Regions from separate parts of the Pseudoalteromonas sp. Z9A5 genome, predicted to be linked through region 1. Evidence: predicted binding sites of a transcription regulator. Region 1 holds the regulator's gene; each other region holds the start of a gene.
The links. The regulator sigma-54, encoded in region 1, starts transcription at its own class of promoters, with help from an activator protein. The targets are predictions, from matches to a motif close to GTTGGCACGNNNNTNGNNT.
Positions count from the first base shown of each region.

Region 2: GQR56_RS00380 (LiaF domain-containing protein) is a predicted target of sigma-54. The motif match lies at 1,913-1,931, and genes of this name have one in related genera.
Region 3: fliS (flagellar export chaperone FliS) is a predicted target of sigma-54. The motif match lies at 1,678-1,696, and genes of this name have one in related genera.

Region 1 is NZ_WTLC01000009.1:15,834-23,364, reverse strand. It holds gene kdsC (3-deoxy-manno-octulosonate-8-phosphatase KdsC) at 1-131, shown strand, start outside; gene lptC (LPS export ABC transporter periplasmic protein LptC) at 128-682, shown strand; gene lptA (lipopolysaccharide transport periplasmic protein LptA) at 672-1,217, shown strand; gene lptB (LPS export ABC transporter ATP-binding protein) at 1,214-1,939, shown strand; gene GQR56_RS06530 (RNA polymerase factor sigma-54) at 2,009-3,508, shown strand; gene hpf (ribosome hibernation promoting factor) at 3,536-3,823, shown strand; gene ptsN (PTS IIA-like nitrogen regulatory protein PtsN) at 3,828-4,280, shown strand; gene rapZ (RNase adapter RapZ) at 4,300-5,148, shown strand; gene GQR56_RS06510 (HPr family phosphocarrier protein) at 5,187-5,459, shown strand; gene mgtE (magnesium transporter) at 5,548-6,906, shown strand; gene GQR56_RS06500 (redoxin domain-containing protein) at 6,959-7,288, shown strand; gene GQR56_RS06495 (YgiQ family radical SAM protein) at 7,422-7,531, opposite strand, start outside.
Region 2 is NZ_WTLC01000001.1:78,493-86,023, reverse strand. It holds gene GQR56_RS00395 (L-lactate permease) at 1-728, shown strand, start outside; gene GQR56_RS00390 (YqaE/Pmp3 family membrane protein) at 852-1,010, opposite strand; gene GQR56_RS00385 (BON domain-containing protein) at 1,081-1,650, opposite strand; gene GQR56_RS00380 (LiaF domain-containing protein) at 1,970-2,632, shown strand; gene GQR56_RS00375 (VOC family protein) at 2,725-3,141, opposite strand; gene suhB (inositol-1-monophosphatase) at 3,417-4,220, shown strand; gene GQR56_RS00365 (transporter substrate-binding domain-containing protein) at 4,265-5,074, opposite strand; gene secF (protein translocase subunit SecF) at 5,401-6,348, opposite strand; gene secD (protein translocase subunit SecD) at 6,358-7,531, opposite strand, start outside.
Region 3 is NZ_WTLC01000002.1:21,013-28,543, reverse strand. It holds gene GQR56_RS01655 (sigma-54-dependent Fis family transcriptional regulator) at 1-1,368, opposite strand, end outside; gene fliS (flagellar export chaperone FliS) at 1,812-2,213, shown strand; gene GQR56_RS01645 (hypothetical protein) at 2,280-2,537, shown strand; gene fliD (flagellar filament capping protein FliD) at 2,684-4,084, opposite strand; gene GQR56_RS01635 (flagellar protein FlaG) at 4,146-4,571, opposite strand; gene GQR56_RS01630 (flagellin) at 4,727-6,109, opposite strand; gene GQR56_RS01625 (flagellin) at 6,415-7,531, opposite strand, start outside.

The sequences.
Region 1 (7,531 bases):
ATCCACTAATTAAGCGTTTATCGCACTACACTACACAAATGCCAGGCGGTTTTGGTGCTGTAAGAGAACTAACCGATTTACTAATGCTTGAAAACGATAAGCCATTAACTACTCAAGGTACAAGTTCATGAATGCAGCGCGCATAATACTAAGCGTTTTATTCATCAGCTGTATGGTTTGGCTTTGGTACCCTTATTTTACACAAACAAATATTGCAACGCAGGTAGAGCAAGAAGTTGTAGCTAAACCTGATTATATCGCCATAGAATTAAAGCAAACGGCGTATGATGAGAATGGTAAAATTAGCCATAAAGTAACAGCTGCAAAAATGGAGCTGTATCAACAGTTAGGCTTTACCTTTTTTGAAAAACCTATTTTCACTTTATATAACGAAAAGCAAACATGGCGCATCAATGCGGATGAAGCAACGTTGTATGAAGGTAAACAGTTAATTTTAGAGGGCAACGTAGTCGCTAAAAATCTAACTGACAACGCAATGATTGATAAGATCAATGCCGATAATATTCAAGTAGATATAAAGCAACTGACGATGCGCTCCGAACAGCCTGTCATTGTGACTGGACCTAACTTAAAAATCACCGGTAAAGGCCTCGAAGCCGATTTAAAAACTGAAGTGATAAAACTCATTAACCATACGCGAACCATATACTATGACCAATAAAATATTAAAATCACTTATTATTCCTACACTTATACTAGCCTTTAATAGTAATGCAGCAGAACAAAGTACACAACCTGCCGCTAATCAAATATCAATTAGTGCCGACAAACAAGAAGGCCAACTAAAAGCTAATGTAGGTATTTTTGAAAAAAATGTTGAAATTATTCATGGTAACCGTCGCATTACGGCTGACCGCCTCGAAGTGCATAAGCGTGACGAATTAGGTGATAATAAACAGTTATTAATTGCCACTGGCAGCCCTGCGTACTTTGAAGAAAAGCAAGATGACGGCACAATAATGAGCGCAAGTGCGAACGAAGTTCGTTACGATGTAGCTAAGCGTTTTTTAACACTTGTTGGCGATGCACAAGTATCGCAAGCTGGACAAAAAATTAACGCAAAAAGCATTACTTACGATATGCAGCAACAGCTTATTAGTGCTGAAAAAGACGAAAACTCTACCGATCGCGTTCATACTATTTTAGTGCCTATTGAAGCTACAAAAAGTAAAAAAAGCGATAAAGGTCAACCATGAGCACATTAAAAGCAGAGCTGTTAGCAAAAAGCTATAAAGGTCGTGAAGTTGTTAAAAATGTAGGTCTTGAGGTTAAGGCTGGCAGTATTGTTGGTTTACTTGGACCTAATGGTGCAGGTAAAACTACAACGTTTTATATGATTGTAGGACTTGTACCTAGCGACAAAGGTAAAATATCTATCGACGATAACGATATTACTCTTTTACCTATGCATAGTCGTGCTAGATTAGGCATAGGGTATTTACCACAAGAATCGTCAATATTTAGAAAACTGACTGTTTACCAAAATTTAATGGCTATTTTAGAAACGCGTAAATCGCTAAATAAACAAGCCCGAGAAGACACATTAAATAATCTATTGGATGAATTTAGCATTCAGCATATTCGTGATAGCCAAGGTATGGCTTTATCCGGTGGTGAACGTCGTCGTGTAGAAATAGCACGTGCACTTGCCGCCGATCCTAAGTTTATATTGCTAGATGAACCTTTTGCTGGTGTAGACCCAATTTCAGTATTAGATATTAAGAAAATAATAGAACATCTTAAAAACCGTGGGATTGGTGTATTAATTACCGATCATAACGTAAGAGAAACCCTTGATGTTTGTGAAAAAGCCTACATTGTTTCTCATGGGGAGCTAATTGCATCTGGCACTCCTGAACACGTATTAAACGATAAAACAGTACGCGATGTTTACTTAGGCGAGCAATTTAGGCTGTAACATTAACGCCATGTCTTTGAGCATCTGCTAGTATTAATTATAACAACATAAAAGGATTGTTAGAGATAAATGAGGCAATCATTACAGCTGCGCATGGGCCAGCAACTTACAATGACACCACAGCTGCAACAAGCAATTCGTTTGTTGCAACTCAGTACATTGGATCTCCAGCAAGAAATACAAGAAGCTCTTGATAGCAACCCGCTGCTAGAAGTTGAAGAAAACGACTACGCAGAAGATTCTGCTGGCAAAAATGAGCAAAAAGCTGATAACGATGACGTTACTGTTAGCGCATCTGCAGATGATGCTCCTAGCGAATACGAACAAGATAGTGGTGAAGCACTTGCTAAAGATACAGTAAGTGACGACATGGCTATGGATGTTAGCTGGGATGAGTACATGAGTGCTGCGCCTGCATCGTCATCAGGACCAATGCCTGAGGACGAGTCAATATACCAAGGTGCTTCAACCGAAACACTTCATGAGTACCTAATGTGGCAGTTACAATTAACGCCTTTTAGCCCTACTGATGAAGCTATTGCAATCGCTATTGTTGAAGCCGTAGATGATTCTGGTATTTTAACACTTAGCTGTGAAGAAATTTTAGAGAGCTTCAATCAAGAAAACGAAGATGATAACGAAGTCGAACTTGACGAAATTGAAGCCGTTTTAAAGCGTATCCAACTGTTTGATCCGGTCGGTATTGCTGCACGTAGTTTACAAGAATGTTTGTGTATTCAGCTTAACCAGTTTGATAAAGAAACACCTTACATTAATGAAACAAAAATGATCTTAACCGAGCATATTGATTTATTAGCTGCTCGTGACTATCGTACATTAATGAAAAAAACTAAGCTCAAAGAAGAAGAGCTTAAAGAAGTAATGACACTAATACATACTCTCAGCCCTAAACCCGCTGATACGATTGTTAGAGAAGAGTCTGAGTATGTTATTCCTGATGTGTCGGTTAAAAAAATTAAAGGTCGCTGGGTTGTAGAATTAAACCCAGATAGCATGCCTAAAATAAGAGTAAACAGCCAATATGCTGCAATGTCTCGTACCGTTAAATCGAGTGGTGATAGCCAATTTATTCGCTCACACTTACAAGAAGCAAAATGGTTTATTAAAAGCCTAGAAAGCAGAAACGACACATTGTTAAAAGTAACAAATTGTATTGTTAAGCAACAACAAGGCTTTTTTGAACACGGTCCAGAAGCCATGAAACCAATGGTTTTAAATGATGTTGCTGAAATGGTAGAAATGCACGAGTCGACTATTTCTCGCGTAACAACCCAAAAGTATATGCACACGCCACGTGGAATCTTTGAGTTAAAATACTTTTTCTCAAGCCATGTAAGCACCGAAAATGGTGGCGAATGTTCATCTACGGCAATACGCGCTCTGATTAGAAAATTAATCGCAGCAGAAAACTCAGCAAAACCATTGAGTGATAGCAAGATAGCGGATATATTGGCTGAGCAAGGAATTAAAGTAGCTAGACGCACGATCGCAAAGTACCGCGAATCTCTGGCTATTCCACCGTCAAATCAGCGAAAAAGTCTGATTTAAGACGCAAAAACAAAGAGGGTAACGCTTATGCAACTAAACTTAACTGGTCGTCACGTAGAAGTAACCGATTCACTAAAAGACTATGTAAACACTAAATTTGCGAAGCTAGAAAGACACTCTGATCATATTAATAATGTTCATGTCATTCTCGATGTAGAAAAATTAAACCAAAAAGCAGAAGCAACAATTCATGTCAGTGGTGCGGAATTATTTGCCTCTACTGAACATCAAGATATGTATGCCGCCATTGACTCGTTGATTGACAAGCTCGATCGACAAGTTATCAAACACAAAGAGAAGCTTGCTCGACACTAATATTATGAAACTAAGTTCACTTATATGTCAGGACTGCAGCAAAGCTGCGGTCCTTTTTAATAGTAAAAAAAGAATTTTAGAGTTTATTAGCGAACTTGCTCACAACAAGCTTCCTTACTTATCTCAACAAGATATTCTTAGCGCTTTACTAAGCAGAGAAAAACTAGGTAGTACAGGCATTGGTAAAGGTATTGCAATACCTCACGGACGAATGAGTGGCGTAGAAGAACCTTTAGCTTTAGTACTTGTTAGCGAAACACCTATTAACTTTGATGCGATAGATAACCGCCCTGTAGATATTTTTGTTGCACTCATCGTACCAGATGGTGATAACCAACAGCACTTAAAGACTCTAGCAACCATTGCTGATAAACTAAACGACAAAGAATTTTGTAAGCAGTTACGCTGTGCAAAATCAGATACAGAGCTATACCAAGTTATTGTTGATCAATCATAATTAATAAAAAAGGTGTTAAATGGAATTAATTATCATAAGTGGCCGATCAGGTTCTGGAAAATCGGTAGCTTTACGCGTAGTTGAAGACTTAGGTTATTATTGCGTAGATAATATTCCACTAAACCTGCTGCCTTCTTTAGTGCGAAGTGTCTCTGACAACTACGACAAAATAGCAGTGAGTATTGATGTTCGAAACTTGCCAAAAGAACAAGAACAGTTCAATGATATTTTTGAGTATTTACCTGGTTTTGCTAAACCAACGCTGTTTTATTTAGACAGCGAAGATCAAGTATTAATAAAACGTTTTTCTGAAACGCGACGACTACACCCTCTTTCTGTCGACTCATTGCCACTTGATTTAGCTATAAAAAAAGAAAAAGAATTACTTGATGTGCTAACAACCAGAGCTGATTTTATGATTGATACCAGCGAGTTAAGTGTTCACCAACTCGCTGAATCTATCAGAGAAAAAATACTTGGTAAAAAAGACAAACAGCTTATTGTTACTTTTGAATCATTTGGCTTTAAATACGGAATACCTAAAGAAGCAGATTATGTTTTTGATGCACGTTTTTTACCAAACCCACATTGGGAGCCCGAATTAAAACCTTTAACAGGATTAGATCAGCCCGTTAAAGACTACCTAGCTAATCATAGTATTGTGCAAAAGTTTACATGGCAAATTCAAACCTTTGTGCAAACGTGGTTACCTCATTTAGAACGAAATAATCGTAGCTACTTAACCATTGCTATTGGTTGTACCGGTGGGCAGCATCGTTCAGTGTATTTAGCACAAACGATTGGTGAAAGCTTTTCGATGACTCACCCAAATGTAAAAATTCGTCATCGTGAACAAGAAAATAAATAATTTAAATAATCACCTGTTCAGCTTAGGTAGAGTAACTTATGCGTTTAGAAGACACGTTTTTAATAAAAAACAAATTAGGCTTACACGCTAGAGCTGCAACGGTGCTTGCACAATTAGCCGTACAATTCGACGCTTCAATTACTATATTTCAAGATGGCAAAGAAGCTGCCGGTGATAGTGTTTTAGGCTTAATGCTACTAGAGAGTAGCCAAGGAAAAGAAGTTAAAGTGGTATGTAAAGGACCCGATGCAGAGCAAGCTTTGCACGCTGTTGGTCAGTTAATAGCGCAACGATTTAACGAACAAGAATAGTCAGCAATAAAGAATCAAAAATTAGATAAACCAAAAAAGTTAGTAACCTCCCCTACCAAAGTAATATTAAAATTAATTAAGGACGCCAATGCCCGAAGCTTTTGAACAAGACTACCCACTACAACAATTAAAACAAGTGACAAAGTCGCTTAACAGTGGTCAATTTGTTCAAGTTAGGCGCATGTTAGCTAAAACCGCTCCTTGTGATACTGCATTATTATTAGAGTCGTCGCCGCATAAAATCCGCCGACTGCTTTGGCAATTGGTCGACCCAGATGTACAGGGCGATGTACTTGAAGAGCTTTCTGAAGATGTACGTTTGGGCATTATTGCTCAAATGGAACCTAAGCACATTGCTGCAGCCACTGAAGATATGGGGCACGATGACCTAGGAGAAGTATTACGTAGCCTGCCGGATACCGTCTACAAAGACGTTGTTAGCGCTATGGATATTCAAGACCGTGAACGTGCCACGCAAGCTCTTTCTTATCAAGAGCGCTCTGCTGGTGCGTTAATGAATACCGATACGGTAACCATTCGCCCTGACGTAACTCTTGATGTTGTTTTGCGCTATATTAGGCTGCGTGGTGAGCTCCCTGAAGGTACCGATGACTTATATGTAGTAGATAAACATAACTGCTTCATAGGCGCTTTGTCATTAAGCACATTACTGACTAATCCACCTGAAAAAATTGTCCTCGATTTAATGGATGAAGATTGCGAATCTATTCCAATTTCTATGGATGAAAGTGAGGTTGCGCAATTATTTGAACGTCATAACTGGATATCAGCCCCTGTTGTAGATGATAACGATCAGCTACTTGGCCGTGTAACAATCGATGATATTGTTGACGTAATACGAGAAGATGCAGAGCATAGCTTACTTAGTTTAGCCGGTCTTGATGATGAAGAAGACACCTTTGCTCCCGTTTTAAAAAGCTCGAAAAAACGCTCAGTCTGGTTAGGTGTTAACTTGTTAACAGCCCTTGCTGCTGCTTTTGTAGCTAGCTTTTTTGAAGGTACTTTAGATGTTTTACCTATTTTAGCTGTACTTAACGGTATTGTTCCTTCAATGGGCGGTGTTGCAGGTAGCCAATCGCTAACTCTCGTTATTCGCGGTATTGCAGTGGGTCATATTAATCAAACTAACCAACGCTTTTTAATGATGAAAGAACTTGCCATTGGCGCGTTAAACGGTGTTTTGTGGTCGTTGTTAATTGCAGGTGTTATCGCGCTATGGCAATGGGACTTTATGCTTGGTGGCGTACTTGCCTTTGCTATGTTTATGAATCTGGTTGTGGCCGGCGTTGCTGGTGCGAGTATCCCTATTATTCTTAAAAAGATGAATATAGATCCCGCGCTTGCAGGTAGTGTAGTTTTAACTACAATCACAGATATTGTGGGTATATTCGCCTTTTTAGGCACCGCAACATGGCTGCTGATATAAGTTTAAAATGTAAATTTTTGAAGTTAACGTATTTAGAGAAAAAGCAGCTATTATGACAACTAATACCAAAAATAAAAAAGACACACCTAAAAAAACGCCAAAACAAAAAGGCTTATCAATATTAAAGAGTGTGTTGATATATGGCTTCATATTTTTCGTAATTTATAATGCTGTAAATTGGTGGCGACAACCTGTTATGCCAGCAAATCCTCAATTACAATTAATAGATTATAAAGGGCACAACATTGATCTAGCAGCAATGAGCCAAGACAAACCAACGCTTGTGTATTTTTGGGGAACTTGGTGCCCTATTTGTAGTGTTACCTCCCCTTCAATAAACGAACTCGCAAACGAGAATATATACACTAGAGGGAGCTTCTAAAAACCCACTCTTTATCACCTAAAATGATATAGCCAATAAAGAGCAAGTTTCACTTAATTTACGTATTATGCGAGCTTAAACAACAGTAACGCAGTTAAAACTAATCTACTAATTTAATTAGTAGATTTAATCACTAACGTGTACTTTGACGATTACCGCCTACTTTTGGTTTAGTGTTTGCCTTTTTAAATTGGCTAAAACCAGTATGTCGCGTTAATGCAGGACGTCCGCCTTTACTATCAC
Region 2 (7,531 bases), on a different contig from region 1:
CATTTTATATTCTAACCGCAGCAATTTTTGTATGGAGCATTCCTGCTTTCAAAGCGCTTTTTTTGGAGGGAGGTGTATTGTCCTCCCTCGTTTTAAAATTTTCACTACCAGGAATTACCGGTGTTATTGTCTCAAGTGGTGCTACCCAAGCAAGTACTGCAACATGGGCTTTTACACCAATTAACGCCACTGGCACTGCTATTCTTGTTGCTATCATCATCATTTTTGTTACGACTAAGCAATTACACCTAACTGATGTACTAAAAACATTCAGTAAGACTGTCTGCGATCTTTGGCAATCAATTGTGCTTATTGCTTTGATTCTTGCGTTAGCGAATATTGCTAACCTTTCGGGAGGAACAGCCTCTATTGGTAACGCTCTGGCCGCTGTTGGGATCGCGTTTCCGCTTTTATCTCCGATTATTGGCTGGTTTGGCGTGTTTATTACCGGCTCTGTTGTTAACAACAATACTTTATTTGCCCAGCTTCAATCGATTACCGCAACTAAAATAGGTGTCGATCCAACATTATTAGTCGCTGCAAATACTGCGGGAGGAGCTGTCGCTAAAGTCATTTCGCCACAATCTATTGCAATTGCAGCAGGTGCAGTGGGGCTTACGGGTCGTGAAGGCGATATTCTTAGGGCATCAATTAAATACAGCTTGGGTATGCTTGCATTTTTGTGTGTGTGGGTAATGCTTTTATCGCTTGTTACTCACTCATTATAAATATTGTATTTAAGTAGTAATACTAAAGGTTAAAAATATAGTGTTCTATGTGAGTCAATTAATTAAAGTACAGCTAGGTAAAGCTCACTTTAATTAATTGACTACACAACAAGCCGCGTGGGATTACTTTTTCGCAATAATATAAATTGCGTGTATTAATCCTGGGAAATAACCAAGCAGTGTTAATAAAATATTTAGCCAAAAGTGTAAACCTAAACCCACTTGTAAAAATACACCCAGTGGCGGCAGTAAAACAGACAAGATGATACGAATGATATCCATAATGAAACTCCAGTAAATTAAGTATTAAAAAGCAAAAAACCCAGCGGTGCTGGGCTTTTTTAATGCGATATTATTCAGCAACAATAGTAAGTTTATCAACTACGTCTTGAACATCTTCGGCATTTTTAGCAATTTTAACTGCTAGCTGCTTTTCGGCTTCTGACTTAACAGAACCATTTAGGGTAACAACACCATTGTCGGTGTCTACGTCGATATCTGTACCACCAACTTCTGAGTCAAATAGGAAGCGAGTTGTAATAACGGTCGTGATTTTAGCGTCAGTTAAGTCGTTATCATCATCGTCGTGCATCATGCTTTTGTCAGCGTTTTTTGCGTTTGCGCTTTTAACAACTGTTAAGCTGTTTTCAACATCAGTTACGCCATCTAAGCTAAGCACGAGCTCTTCTGCGAGCTCTTTATCTAGTTCGCTATTTACTTTACCAGTAAGCACTACCTTACCATTTTTTACATCAGTGTTAATGTCAAAGTTGTTTAGATTAGTGTTCATAAGAAGCACTGTTTCTGCCTTACCATCAATCCAAGCATCTTTACTTTCGTTTTCCCAGCTGTTTGCTTGGGCACTCATAGCCGTAGTACCAAGAACTAAAGCTGCGATAATAGATTTGTTAAATGTTTTCATAATCTTTTTCCTTTTGATTAAAGACACTTTAACTAATGCGAACTTCAAGCCAACTTTAATTATAATTATATATCAACAACTTAAGTTAAAATCACTATAAACGCTATGATAGGAGTGAGTAATTATTTACAGGCTTATCGGTAAAACTTTCTTAAGTAGTGAAAATAGCTAGATAATTGCTGTTTTGGTTAATCTATCGTTAATATAACAAATACGTTTTTAACAAAATAAATGTAAGTAATTGATTAATTGCACCTTTATATTTGGTACGTGGCTTGCTTATATATAAACAACAGTAAATATAATAAGGAATGTCCTCATGTCAGTAAAAGTAGAAGATCGCCCAATAGAACAAGTACGCGAACAGGTGATTGATCAATTAATTTATAATTATAGCCATGGGGTTATTTCTGTTAGTGCATTTGAACGACGTTTAGATAATGCGATGGATGCAGCCAACAATGAAGCCCTACTAATGCTAGTTAAAGATTTAACACTTAATACTGATCAACAATATAAAGCTGAAAAGCAATCCCAGTTTTCACCAAACTATAAAGCGCAGCAAACGAGTGATGATGACTTTACGCTGCGCAGCATTTTAGGCTCTAACGAGCGCAGCGGTCAGTGGGTCGTGCCAAAAAATATATATTTGAGTAACTTTATGGGATCAGTTGTACTTGATTTTACTGATGCCATTTTTGCTCATCAAAACGTAACTATTCATGTTAACTGTATTTTTGGCAGTGATGAAATTTACGTACCTGAGCACGTAAATGTAGTCTCTAAAATGTTTTGCATTTTAAGTAGCCTTGAAAATAAGTCGGTCTCACTAAACAAGCGCCAAGGTCCAACAATTCATATTGAAGGAAAAGCGGTAATGGGATCGGTTGAAGTAAAAATAAAACGTACTATAAAAGAAAAATTTATAAGCTTTGCTAATGAGCTAAAAGCACAACTTGGTGGTGGTTCTACGCATCAATAGTTAGCGTTAAAAATTATATCTACAATATAAATCACGTATTTACTTTATTAGGCACCGCATGCTGCGGTCTTAATATGCACGACTAATATGCGTTATAAGTCGTTATTCCTCTCACTTGGAATATCACTTAAGTATTCAACAAATTCAATTTCGAAGCCCGCTGGGTCAATAAAATAAACGTTTTTTCTAAATGGGTTTTCACTTCCTTTTTTAGCTACTTTAAAATCGGCTTTTTGTAAACGCTGTACTGTAGCATCTAAATTATTTGTCACGTAGGCAAAGTGCGCAAAGCCAACTTGATGCCCTGATAAATCTCTATTTTCACCCTCCCCGTGATCGCTTATTGCAATGTATTGCGTCGCATCTCCAAAGTGTACCCAACGCCTTGGTTTACCATACCAAGTACCAGTTCCCTCGCTTCTTATAAACCAATACGGAAATGCTGCTTGGTAAAATTTAAGCATACTATTTATATCATTCGCGACTAAGTTTACGTGCTCTAAATACATAATGTTGTCCTATCAATTAAGTTAGGAACACGATAAAACCTCAAGCTAACTTTAGGTAAAGCATTATTTAAAATTAATTCGATTTGATTAATACACAAAGGAACATAATGACTTATTAATTGCTCATTATTATTTTTTTAAAATATATAAATTTTCAATATTGTATAAAAAACAAACATAAGTATTTGGGGTTTATTGTTTACTTTATGTCAAAAGTCGCTAAAATACGCCGGCTGAAATATATAAACGTTCTTTTACAACCCAAAGGTAATACCATGCATCCAATGTTAAACATTGCGGTTCGCGCTGCGCGCAACGCAGGCAAAATTTTACTTCGCGCAAGTGAAGATTTATCAAAAGTTGAAGTGCAACAAAAAGGCGCTAACGATTTAGTAACTAACATTGATAAAGAAGCCGAAGCCGTAATTCGCGACACAATTTTACAGTCTTACCCTACTCACTCAATTGTTGGTGAAGAACTAGGTGAGCATAAAGGCAAGGATGATGATTACCAATGGATTGTAGATCCTATCGATGGAACAACTAACTTCATCAAAGGTATCCCTCATTACGCGGTCTCTATCGCACTTAAAGTTAAAGGTCGTTTAGACCAAGCCGTTATTTATGATCCAATTCGTGGTGAGCTTTTCACTGCATCTCGCGGTCAAGGCACTCAACTTAATAGCAAACGTCTACGTGTAAGCAAAACTACGGTTCTTGCGGGCACTGTACTTGCAACTGGTTTCCCTTTCAAAAATAAACACCACATGGATGCATACACAGAAGCATTCAAAGCATTGTTTGCACACACAGCTGATATTCGCCGTGCAGGTTGTTCTGCATTGGATATGGCATATGTTGCTGCTGGTCGTGTTGATGGCTTTTTTGAAATTGGTTTAAAACCTTGGAATTCTGCAGCGGGCGAACTTATGGTTAAAGAAGCTGGCGGTATGGTTGTAGATTTTGCTGGTGGTAATAACTATAACCACAGCGGTAATATTATCTGTGGTTCACCAAAACTTACTCAAGCAATTATTCGTGAAATTCGTCCAGTACTAACTGAGTCGTTACTTCGCTAATAAATAGCATGACGAAAAAGGAGCTTAGGCTCCTTTTTTTGTGCTTAAAAATAAGGGTTATCTAGCTTAAGTTCTACTGTTTTACCTTTTGCGTAAGGTAATGTATTTAAATCCTTTGCAAAGTATTCATCAAACAACGTATCAAACTCACCATTTTTTTGCATTATTTTAAGCCCTTTTTCAATTGCCACTGCAAGCTCTGGCTTACTATTTGATACAAAATAATAGAATCCTGTTGGGTAACTTATATATAAGTTAGGTATTATCACTAGGTTGCTTTGTTTATTAGCTAGAAGCTCTGAATTAACCTCGATAAATGAACGTGGAAAGTAATCAATACGCCCTGCACTTGTTAAGGCAAACATAGCTTGATAATTTGCAAGCGGCCTTATATGTAAGCCATTAAACGCCATTATTTTTGTATCTGGCCAATCATGACCTTGCACCGCAGAAAGCTTACCTAACTGCTCTAAACTAGTAATACCTTTAAATCTAGTAACGCTGTTTTTACTTGTTAATAACGCCCTTTTACCTATGTAGCCTTTAAATAATGGGATTTTAATCGCAATAGCTAGAGACTCTCTCTCGGGGCTGCTCATACTCCAGTATAAATCTAAATTTTTTGTATCTAGCGCTATTAAAGTGCGTTGTTGATGGGGATGAATTAAAACGGGGTTAATCTCTGCAGGGTATTGTGCGCTCACCAATGCTTTTTCTAATAGCTCGTTAAGGTAATCGTCACGAGCATATTGCACACGCTGCTCCTGCGCTATATTTACTATATTTACCTCACTCGCTAAAGCGCTGCATACAAACAAACTTACTACGTTAATCAAATACTTTAATGGCAACATAATTATCACCTTAGTTATTATCGGTAGTTTTAACAGTTATTATTGATAGTTTAAATTATCGCGTTATTTAAGCTAAATAGCTTCCAGCGCCTAAATATAAGATAACGATGAAGATATTATGTAACTGTACTTATTAATAACCGCGCTATTAATACTTATTTTAAATACATAGTACATAGTACAGAGTTACACTCATGGTGTGCTCTACAAAGTTAGCACTGTTTATTCATACTTGCACAGTAAAGCTAAAAAATCGTGAACATAAATATATTACAGACAATAAAAAACCGCTCAATGAGCGGTTTTTTAAAGTAGTTACAAAACCATTACGGCATAGCGTCTTGGTCTGCGCCTTCTTTTTCAATTACTTCTGGTATTAAATCTTCTTTACTTACACCCATCGCAATAGCAACAGAGCTCGCAACATAAATAGAAGAATAAGTACCAATAAATACACCAAACAGCAATGCAGTTGCAAAGCCATGAATAGTTTGTCCGCCCCAAGCAAACAAGGCAATCAATACTAAAATAGTGGTGATTGATGTTACAAGAGTACGATTAAGTGTTTGAGTAAGTGAAATATCTATAATCTCTACTGTATCGTCGATACGTACCTTACGGAAGTTTTCACGTATACGGTCTGATACAACTATTGTATCGTTAAGTGAGTAACCAATTACCGCAAGAATTGCCGCTAATATAGTTAAGTCAAACTCCAAACCTAGTATCGAAAATAAACCGACAGTAATAATAACATCGTGTAATAGTGCACCTACCGCACCAACAGCAAAACGCCATTCAAAGCGAAATGCAACGTAGATTAAAATACAAATAAGCGCAGTTAACATGGCTAGGCCACCCTGCTCTTTTAAGTCTTCACCTACACTTGGACCTACAAACTCAATACGGCGCATTACTACGCTGTCATCAGCTTTTTTTAGGGCATCAATTACTTGGTTACCAATTACTTCGGCTTTTACATCGTTACCACGTGGTGCTAAGCGAACTAAAATCTCTTGGCTTGAACCAAATAGTTGCACCGATGCATCTGCAAAGCCGTTATCAGCTAGTGCATCACGTACTTTTTTAAGGTCTGCTGGTTGTGAAAAACCAACTTCTACAGCAGTACCGCCTGTAAAATCTAAACCAAAGTTTAAACCCTTAACAAAAATTGATGCAAACGACGCTAAAATTAATAACGTCGAAAAGCCCATAGCCACTTTGCGAAGAGACATGAAACGAAGGGTTCTACTACCCAAACTTAAAATTTGCATGTCTGCTCCTTAAATCGAAAGTTTATCAACACGTTTACCACCAACAAATAAGTTGATTACCGCACGGGTACCAACAATGGCCGTAAACATTGAAGTTAAAATACCAATCGCAAGTGTAACCGCAAAGCCTGCTATTGGACCTGTGCCCACTGCAAACAGTATAACGGCAGCGATCAGAGTAGTGATGTTGGCATCAAATATGGTGCTAAATGCGCTATCGTAACCAAAATGAATCGCCTGTTGAGGGCTACGACCATCGGCTAGCTCTTCACGTATACGTTCAAAAATAAGTACGTTAGCATCTACAGCCATACCAACCGTCAATACAATACCTGCGATACCAGGCAGAGTAAGTGTAGCGCCTGGAATTAAAGACATAACACCTACAATCAGCACTAAGTTAGCCGCAAGCGCAAGGTTTGCAACCATACCAAAGCCTTTGTAGTACACAAGCATAAACACAAGTACAAACGCAAAACCAAGTGCAACCGCAGTCATACCCGCTTCAATGTTTTCTTGGCCTAAGCTTGGACCTACTGTGCGCTCTTCAACAATTTGAATTGGCGCTACAAGTGCTCCAGCACGTAGTAATAAACTTAAGTTATGCGCTTCAGCAGGATTATCAATACCAGTAATACGGAACGAGCGATCAAGACGAGCTTGAATAGTTGCTACGTTAATGACTTCTTCAACCTTAATCGGTGGAAGTGCTTTACCGTCTGAATCTTTTTTACCTGATGGCTTGTACTCAATAAATACCGTTGCCATGCGCTTACCAATAGCACGTTTGGTAAAGGCATTCATTTTTGCCCCACCTTTGCTATCTAACGTAATACTTACTTGTGGGCGTTGGTATTCATCAGCGCCAGATTGCGCGCCAGTTATATGGCTGCCTTCTAAAATAATACGTTTTTTAAGAACCACAGGATAACCGTCGCGGCTCATAATCATTTCAGTGCCTGCAGGAATTCGACCTTGGGCAGCAGCACTTGCATCGGCATTTTCGTCTACTTCACGAAATTCAAGTGTTGCCGTAGCGCCTAATATTTCTTTAGCGCGAGCAGTGTCTTGAATACCTGGAAGTTGAACAATAATACGCTCAGAACCTTGACGCTGTACGTTTGGTTCAGCAACACCAATTTGGTTGATACGATTACGAATAATCGTTTCATTTTGCTTGATA
Region 3 (7,531 bases), on a different contig from region 1:
GGCTGCGCGAGCCACTACGTAATCATAACGTTCTAACGCTTGCGTTATTAAACTAATTTCAAGCTCAGCTAGGTAATCTTTAAGCTCAATACCATCATTTGGTAGTAACCCACTGCCAGTTTGATTAAATTCAGCCTCAGGCTCATCGTCGTAATCACTAAAACCGGTGCTAAATATGTCGTTAAAGGCATCTTTTTCCATTAACTCTTCGGGGTATTCAGGCTCGTATGCCTCAACCTCAATATAACGATATTTATTTGGTAAATCAGGAATATCGACCACTTTCTCAGGAAACATAATAACCATACGCTCCACTAAATTAGCAAGTTCACGAATATTCCCCGGCCACGCATGCTCTTTTAAGCTCTCAACTGCGCGTTCAGTAAATTTAGCTGTAGAACCTGTTTGGTCGTTAACACGGCGCATTAGCTCTTTTAATAACAGCGGAATGTCATCAGCGCGTTCGCTAAGTGATGGGTTTTCAATAGGAAATACATTTAAACGATAGTATAAATCCTCCCTAAAACTGCCCTCTTCAATCATGGTTTCGAGGTTACGATGCGTTGCAGCAATAACACGTACATCAGCCTGAATAGCTTTAGTACCGCCAACACGTTCATAGCTGCGCTCTTGCAATACTCGCAGCAACTTAACTTGCATTTGCAGTGGCATATCACCTATTTCATCTAAAAACAGTGTGCCGCCTTGAGCAAGTTCAAATCGCCCTTTTCGAGCAGATATTGCCCCTGTAAACGCGCCTTTTTCGTGGCCAAATAATTCACTTTCTAAAAGCTCTGCCGGAATAGCACCACAGTTAACAGGCACAAACGGTCCATTAATTCTTTTTGAAAGTAAATGAACATTACGCGCAACCACTTCTTTACCAGTACCCGATTCACCTAAAATTAAAACATTGGCATCGGTTTTTGCTACCTGCTCAATTAAAAAGCGAACATCTTTTACGGCATCTGTTTCGCCAACAAGTCCGTCAAAGGTTTTATGGGGTTTAGAATGTTTATGCTCGTTAGGAAGCATTCGTTGATACTGCTGGCAGTCGTGGAGTAACTGTGTTGTTACATCATGATTAAACGGCTCACAAATAAGCCCTACAACATTAGCAATGCTTAGTAGTGGTTTAAGCGTTTCACCTATTAACAAAAATGGTAATGTAGGATGGCACTTAATTAAACTTTCGTGATCAAGCGACTGCAATGCACCTAAAATTACAATGCATTCTTTCTGCTGGTACTTTTTACACTCTTGTTCAAAGTTTGTTTCGTTTAATAGTTGTACTGCTTCACCAATAAAAGTGAGTGATGCATTTAAACCTATTGCACGATTGTTATTATTATCTAAAATCAAGATCATAGTTAGCGAGCCGTACTTTCACTAATTTATTTAATTAAACTAAATTGTAAGCCAGTTCAGCATGGATGCAAGCGATAGCGGCAGTTTTTTGACATAAACGCCAAAAAACAGACGGACTAGTTAAAACAATAGTACTTAAGAATTAATCATTAAGTACTAATTATTTAACTAACACTAAAACCACTTTGTTTTAATAAATTTTCGAGATTTTTGTAAAGCTGACATTATTAGTAAATAAAGTCTAATATTAGCTTAAGTACAAAGCGATTGTGCCGATAAATAACTAAGTAAACAAATAAGTCATAAATGCTTGGCACTAATATTGCTACATTATTGAATAAGCTTTTATACAGATTTTTTGTACTGTTTTTTTATATAAGTTTTTATAAAGTTTTTATATTAGTTTTCACATAATTTTTATCGTTCAAATCTAGGATTTTCTCATGGCTCATGCTTCATTAAAAAAATACAGTCAAGTTCGTGCAAGTAGTATTGCCGAAATGACACCTTACGAACAAATAAACCTTATTTTCAGTAATATTATTGGTCGCTTAGCCGCAACTAAAGGGTTTATTGAACGTAAAGAAATTGCAAAAAAAGGTGAGAATATTTCAGCCTGCGTTTTATTACTTGGTGCATTACAAGACGCTCTAAATTTAAAAGTAGAACAAGACCCTAGTATTTCTAACAATTTATTGGCACTTTACGACTACTGCCAACGACGCTTAACGCAAGCGAACCTAAATAACGATATTGAAGCGATTATGGAAGTATCGAGTATTGTTAAAGAAATAAAAGAAGGCTGGGATAGCATTCCTGTTGATCAACGTGTGCCCGCGGTTTAAATTTTAATGATGAATGAAAACAGTGCTTCAAAGCAATTAACGACAAATCAAGCGGAGCATATACAAATGTTGCTCAACAAAATTGAATTGTTAGTAAACGATAATAATGCTGACGAAGCTCAACCTTTTTTAAATACTTTAAATTCAGATTTAAAAAAGTGGTGTGAAAGTAATAACAGCCCTAACACAGAACAATTGCAATCAATTCAACTACGAATAAATACTATTTTAGTAAAAGCTAATAATGCAAAAAACGAGTCATCTAAAGCTATTATTAAACATAAAAAGTATGGTAAGGCCATTAAAGCTTATAAAAATACCTAGTAAACAGACCTAATAAACGACCTTTATTCTAACTAAATTTACTATCTATAGCTTACTATTTGAATCAAAGAATAATACACAAAAAAACCGCTAAGCTTAAACTTAGCGGTTTTTTTATTAACTCTGTAATACATTTAAATCAACTCTTAATTTGATTGCCTAACTACGCCTGGCATATTCTCTAATTGAGCTTGAACATAACTACTGGTGTTATTAAGGCTCGCTACTAATAAATCCATCGCATTATATTGAGCATATAGTCGAGATGATAGCGACTCCATTTTACTGGCAAGGTCCAAGCGATCATCATCTAAATCGTCTAGCTGATTTGTTTTACTGTCTATTCGGTTTTGAATAATACCATCGGAATCTGTATAAAAGCTCATTAGCTCATCAAACGACTGTGCAAAGCCATCATCGTCATCACCTACAAAAAACTGTTGCACTAAATTTACATTAGCGTCTATTTGCTCATCTAGTGTTTCTGTATTTAGGGTTAAAACACCGTAGCGGTCTGTTTCAACACCTAATTGCGAAAGCGATAACGAATTACCATCGCCTAAATCAACTGATTCAGTTATTTCACTACGAAGCTTTGACATAACACCACGAAGTAGTGAGTCACCAGCCATAACACCAGCACCACCTTCACCAGAAGCGCCTAATGTATTACTAAGCTCAAGTAACTCGTTATAACTTGTAATAAAGCTGTTTAACCCAGATTGAATATTGTTATTATTTTCGGTAACCGATATATCGCTTATTTCATCATCAACATCATGCGGTTTTTTAGCTGTGATTGTAATACCGTCAATCACTCCGGCAAACTCATTAGATGAACTACTTACAGTTAGCGAACCATCAATGGTAATTGATGCATCAATTGCTGCAATTATTTCACTCGCATTTTGCACGCCAGCAGAGTCAAATGCCAAACGGGAAAGACCATTCACATCGGTGTTATTACCATCGGTATCAGCAATTTCTATTTTAATTTCATTTTCTGCACCGCTATTTTTAGCGGACATAACCAAATGCTGGCCATTACCATCAGTAATGATAGTTGCATTAATGCTGTCGTTATCGCTGCTATCGTTTATCGCATCTCGAATTTCACTAAGTGTTGCAGTATCTGATACTTCAATATCAAAGCTATTATCACCTGAGGTTAGGGTCATTGTCCCCTCGCCTACCGCTGTATCAGCACCGAATGCTTGCGATAATATTTTATGCTCCGTGGCTAAGTTGTTAACTTTTACATCATAACCACCTGGTTGAGCATCTTCGTCTGCACTTATAGATATAAAATCATCATTACCTGATGTACTGCGTTGCTGGTATTTATCGCTATCACCCAATGCTTCCATTGAGGTTTGTACTTTTTCGAGCGCTGACTTAAGTGCGCCAACGGCAGAAATATCTGTAGTTAACTTACTTTCAGTAGTATTTAAACGAGATTCAGCCGGTGCTTGTTCAGCATTAACTAGTGCATCAACAATGTCTGCTACCGCTAACCCAGAACCTAACCCATTAAATGTAATAGACATACTTCACCTCTTTAAATACTCAAAAATAAACTAACTTAGTATTAGTAATTAGAACCGCTCACTAAACTGTTTGATCAATCAAAATACCTGCCGATTCAGATAATTTAGACACTAAACTTAACACTTCCTCAGAAGGGTATTGCTTAATTACTTCGCCGCTGTTTTTATCTAGCACTTTAATGACATCGCGGCCTGAATCTTCATCAACTTTAAATTGCAAGCTTCGGTTCATTTCGCCCATAAAGTCCTGCAATTGTTGCGCCATTTGTTCTAGCTGTTCGCGCTCTAGCGGCTGAGCTTTTTCATCTTGATTGTTATTGTTGTATTGATTTTGCTGTAACTTTTGTTGATTTTGTGCATCCAGCTGCTTTACATCATCTACCGCTCGCTCAGTTAAAGAGCGAGCGGCTTGCCCTACTTGCTTATCATCACCAGCAGTAGGAGTCGGTAATGTTGTAATTTCTGCGTTTGAAGTAATTGTATTCATAACAGATTCCTATTTGTACTTAATTAAACCAACAATAGCTTAGTTTATATTCTTAAACCACAAAAGGAGGTAGCTAAAGCCACCTCCTTTTTTTAAATACTAATACTGACTTTATGTATTAGTTAGCTAACCATTAAGCTATAACTTTTAACTTATTAACCTAATAAGCTAAGTGCTGTTTGTGGTAACTGGTTCGCTTGCGATAAGATTGACGTACCCGCTTGTTGCAAGATTTGGTTCTTCGTCATTTGTGCAGTTTCAGTTGCAAAGTCTGTATCTTGAATACGGCTACGTGAAGCAGATACATTTTCAGAAATATTAGCCAAGTTACTAATTGTGTGGTCAAAACGGTTTTGAACAGCACCTAAGTCAGCTCTTTGCGAGTCGATATCTGCTAATGCAGCATCAATAACTGCAAGTGCATCTTGAGAACCTACTGCTGTTTTTAAATCAATTTTTGCTACTTCATCTAATGTAGAGTTACCTACGGTTGCTATCTCACCACCGGTAGCACCAACAGTAAACTTATCTGATGACGTCAGATTAACCTGAGAGTCCACTACAGCACCAGCTGCATCACCAAGTGTACCGTTTAATGTAGCAGTACTTGTACCATCACCAACCAGTAATACACCTGCTACGTCAGTTTCTTCAATTAATATGCTGCCAGCATCAGCGTCATACGTTGCGTTTATCCCAGCTTTACCAAGGTCAGATGCTAAATCAGACGCGCTTCCGTTATATGATGATAAATCAAAAGTTTTCTCACCAACAGTCAGTGTGCCCGTATCAGCTGATGACAACGCTGCAATTGTTGCTGTCACTGATGTTTGAGCTTTTATACCAGTTGCCGCTGTATTGATTGCGTCTGCTGTTTCCTGGGCATTTATGAGACTTAAATTTTCAGTTGTATTACCTTTTGGACCAGATAAAACAACCGCAGCAGAGCCTGCTGTAGAGTCGCTAAAAGCCGTACCTGCGGCTACCGTATTATTGAATACAGTGCCACCACCTTTAATAGCATTCTGACCTAGATTATCTGCAGCTATGTTGTTCAATGATACGTTAATTGTTTCATTAGCATTGGCACCAACTTGGAAAGCTTTAGTACCAAAGTCACCATTTAATAATTGCTGACCACCAAACGAGGTAGTTTCAGCTATACGGGTTAACTCTGTTTGCAATGCAGATACTTCTTTTTGAAGTGATTCTCTGTCTTCAGTAGAGTTAGAGCCATTCGATGATTGCAGTGCTAATTCACGCATACGTTGTAAAATACTAGTCGACTCTTGCATCGCACCTTCAGCTGTTTGTGCCATTGAGATGCCATCGTTAGCATTACGTTGCGCTACTGCTAAACCATTTACTTGTGATGTTAAACGGTTTGAAATTTGTAGACCTGCCGCATCATCTTTTGCGCTATTAATACGCATACCCGATGATAGACGTTCCATAGAAGTTGCTAAGTCAGAACCTGATTGAGATAGGTTACGTTGCGCGTTTAATGAAGATACATTTGTGTTTACTGAAATCATAATAAAACTCCTGATTACTTTCGTAATGTTGCTATTTTAATTTAACCAAGAGCTGTCACAAATGTATGCTCAGCTCCGTACTGATTAAGTTAACGGCAGGAGATAAATTATCTTTAGAAGTATTTTAGAAATAAATTAGTTTATCTGTTTAAAAAAACCTAACCGACTGTTTTAAAAGATTAGTTATTTTAAATGAGTTTAAAATACAATTTAAATATTATGCTTTTAGTGATTTTAACCACCTAAAAACAAAAAACGCACTTAATTTAAAGTGCGTTTATGTAGCCAGTTATACATTAAACCAATAATTAGCCACCTAATAAACTAATTGCTGCTTGTGGAATTTGATTCGCTTGCGAAAGTATAGACGTACCCGCTTGTTGTAATATTTGGTTTTTTGTCATCTGTGCTGTTTCAGTTGCAAAGTCAGTATCTTGAATACGACTACGTGATGCAGAAACATTTTCCGCAATATTTGCTAAATTACTAATTGTATGGCCAAAGCGATTTTGAGCGGCACCCAAGTCAGCACGATTTTCATCAATACTAGCTAAGGCTGCATCTATGACCGTAATTGAATTTTGTGCCCCTGCAGCTGTTTTAATATCTATATCTGCTACATCATCTAATGTAGAGTTACCTACGGTTGCTATTTCAACCGACCCACCAACAGTAAACTTATCTGATGACGTCAGATTAACTTGAGAGTCCACCACAGCACCGGTTGCACTACCAACTGTACCGTTTAATGCAGCTGTACTTGCAGCATCACCAACCAGTAATACACCTGCTACGTCAGTTTCTTCAATTAATATGCTGCCAGCATCAGCGTCATACGTTGCGTTTATCCCAGCTTTACCAAGGTCAGATGCTAAATCAGACGCGCTTCCGTTATATGATGATAAATCAAAAGTTTTTTCACCAACAGTCAGTGTGCCCGTATCAGCTGATGACAACGCTGTAATTGTTGCTGTCACTGATGTTTGAGCTTTTATACCAGTAGCAGCTGCATTAATGGCGTCAGCTGTTTCCTGTGCGTTCAAAGCTTCTAAATCTGCGGTTACATTACCTTTTGGACCAGATAAAACAACCGTATCAGAGGCTGCTGTAGAGACGCTAAAAGCCGTACCTGCGGCTGCCGTATTATTGAATACAGTGCCACCACCTTTAATTGCATTTTCGCCTATATTATCTGCAGCAATATTTCCTAACGATACGTTAATTGTTTCATTAGCATTGGCACCAACTTGGAAAGCTTTAGTACCGAAGTCACCATTTAATAATTGCTGACCACCAAACGAGGTTGTTTCAGCTATACGGGTTAACTCTGTTTGCAATGCAGATACTTCTTTCTGGAGTGACTCTCTGTCTTCATCTGAATTAGAGCCGTTAGCAGACTGCAGCGAAAGTTCTCGCATGCGCTGA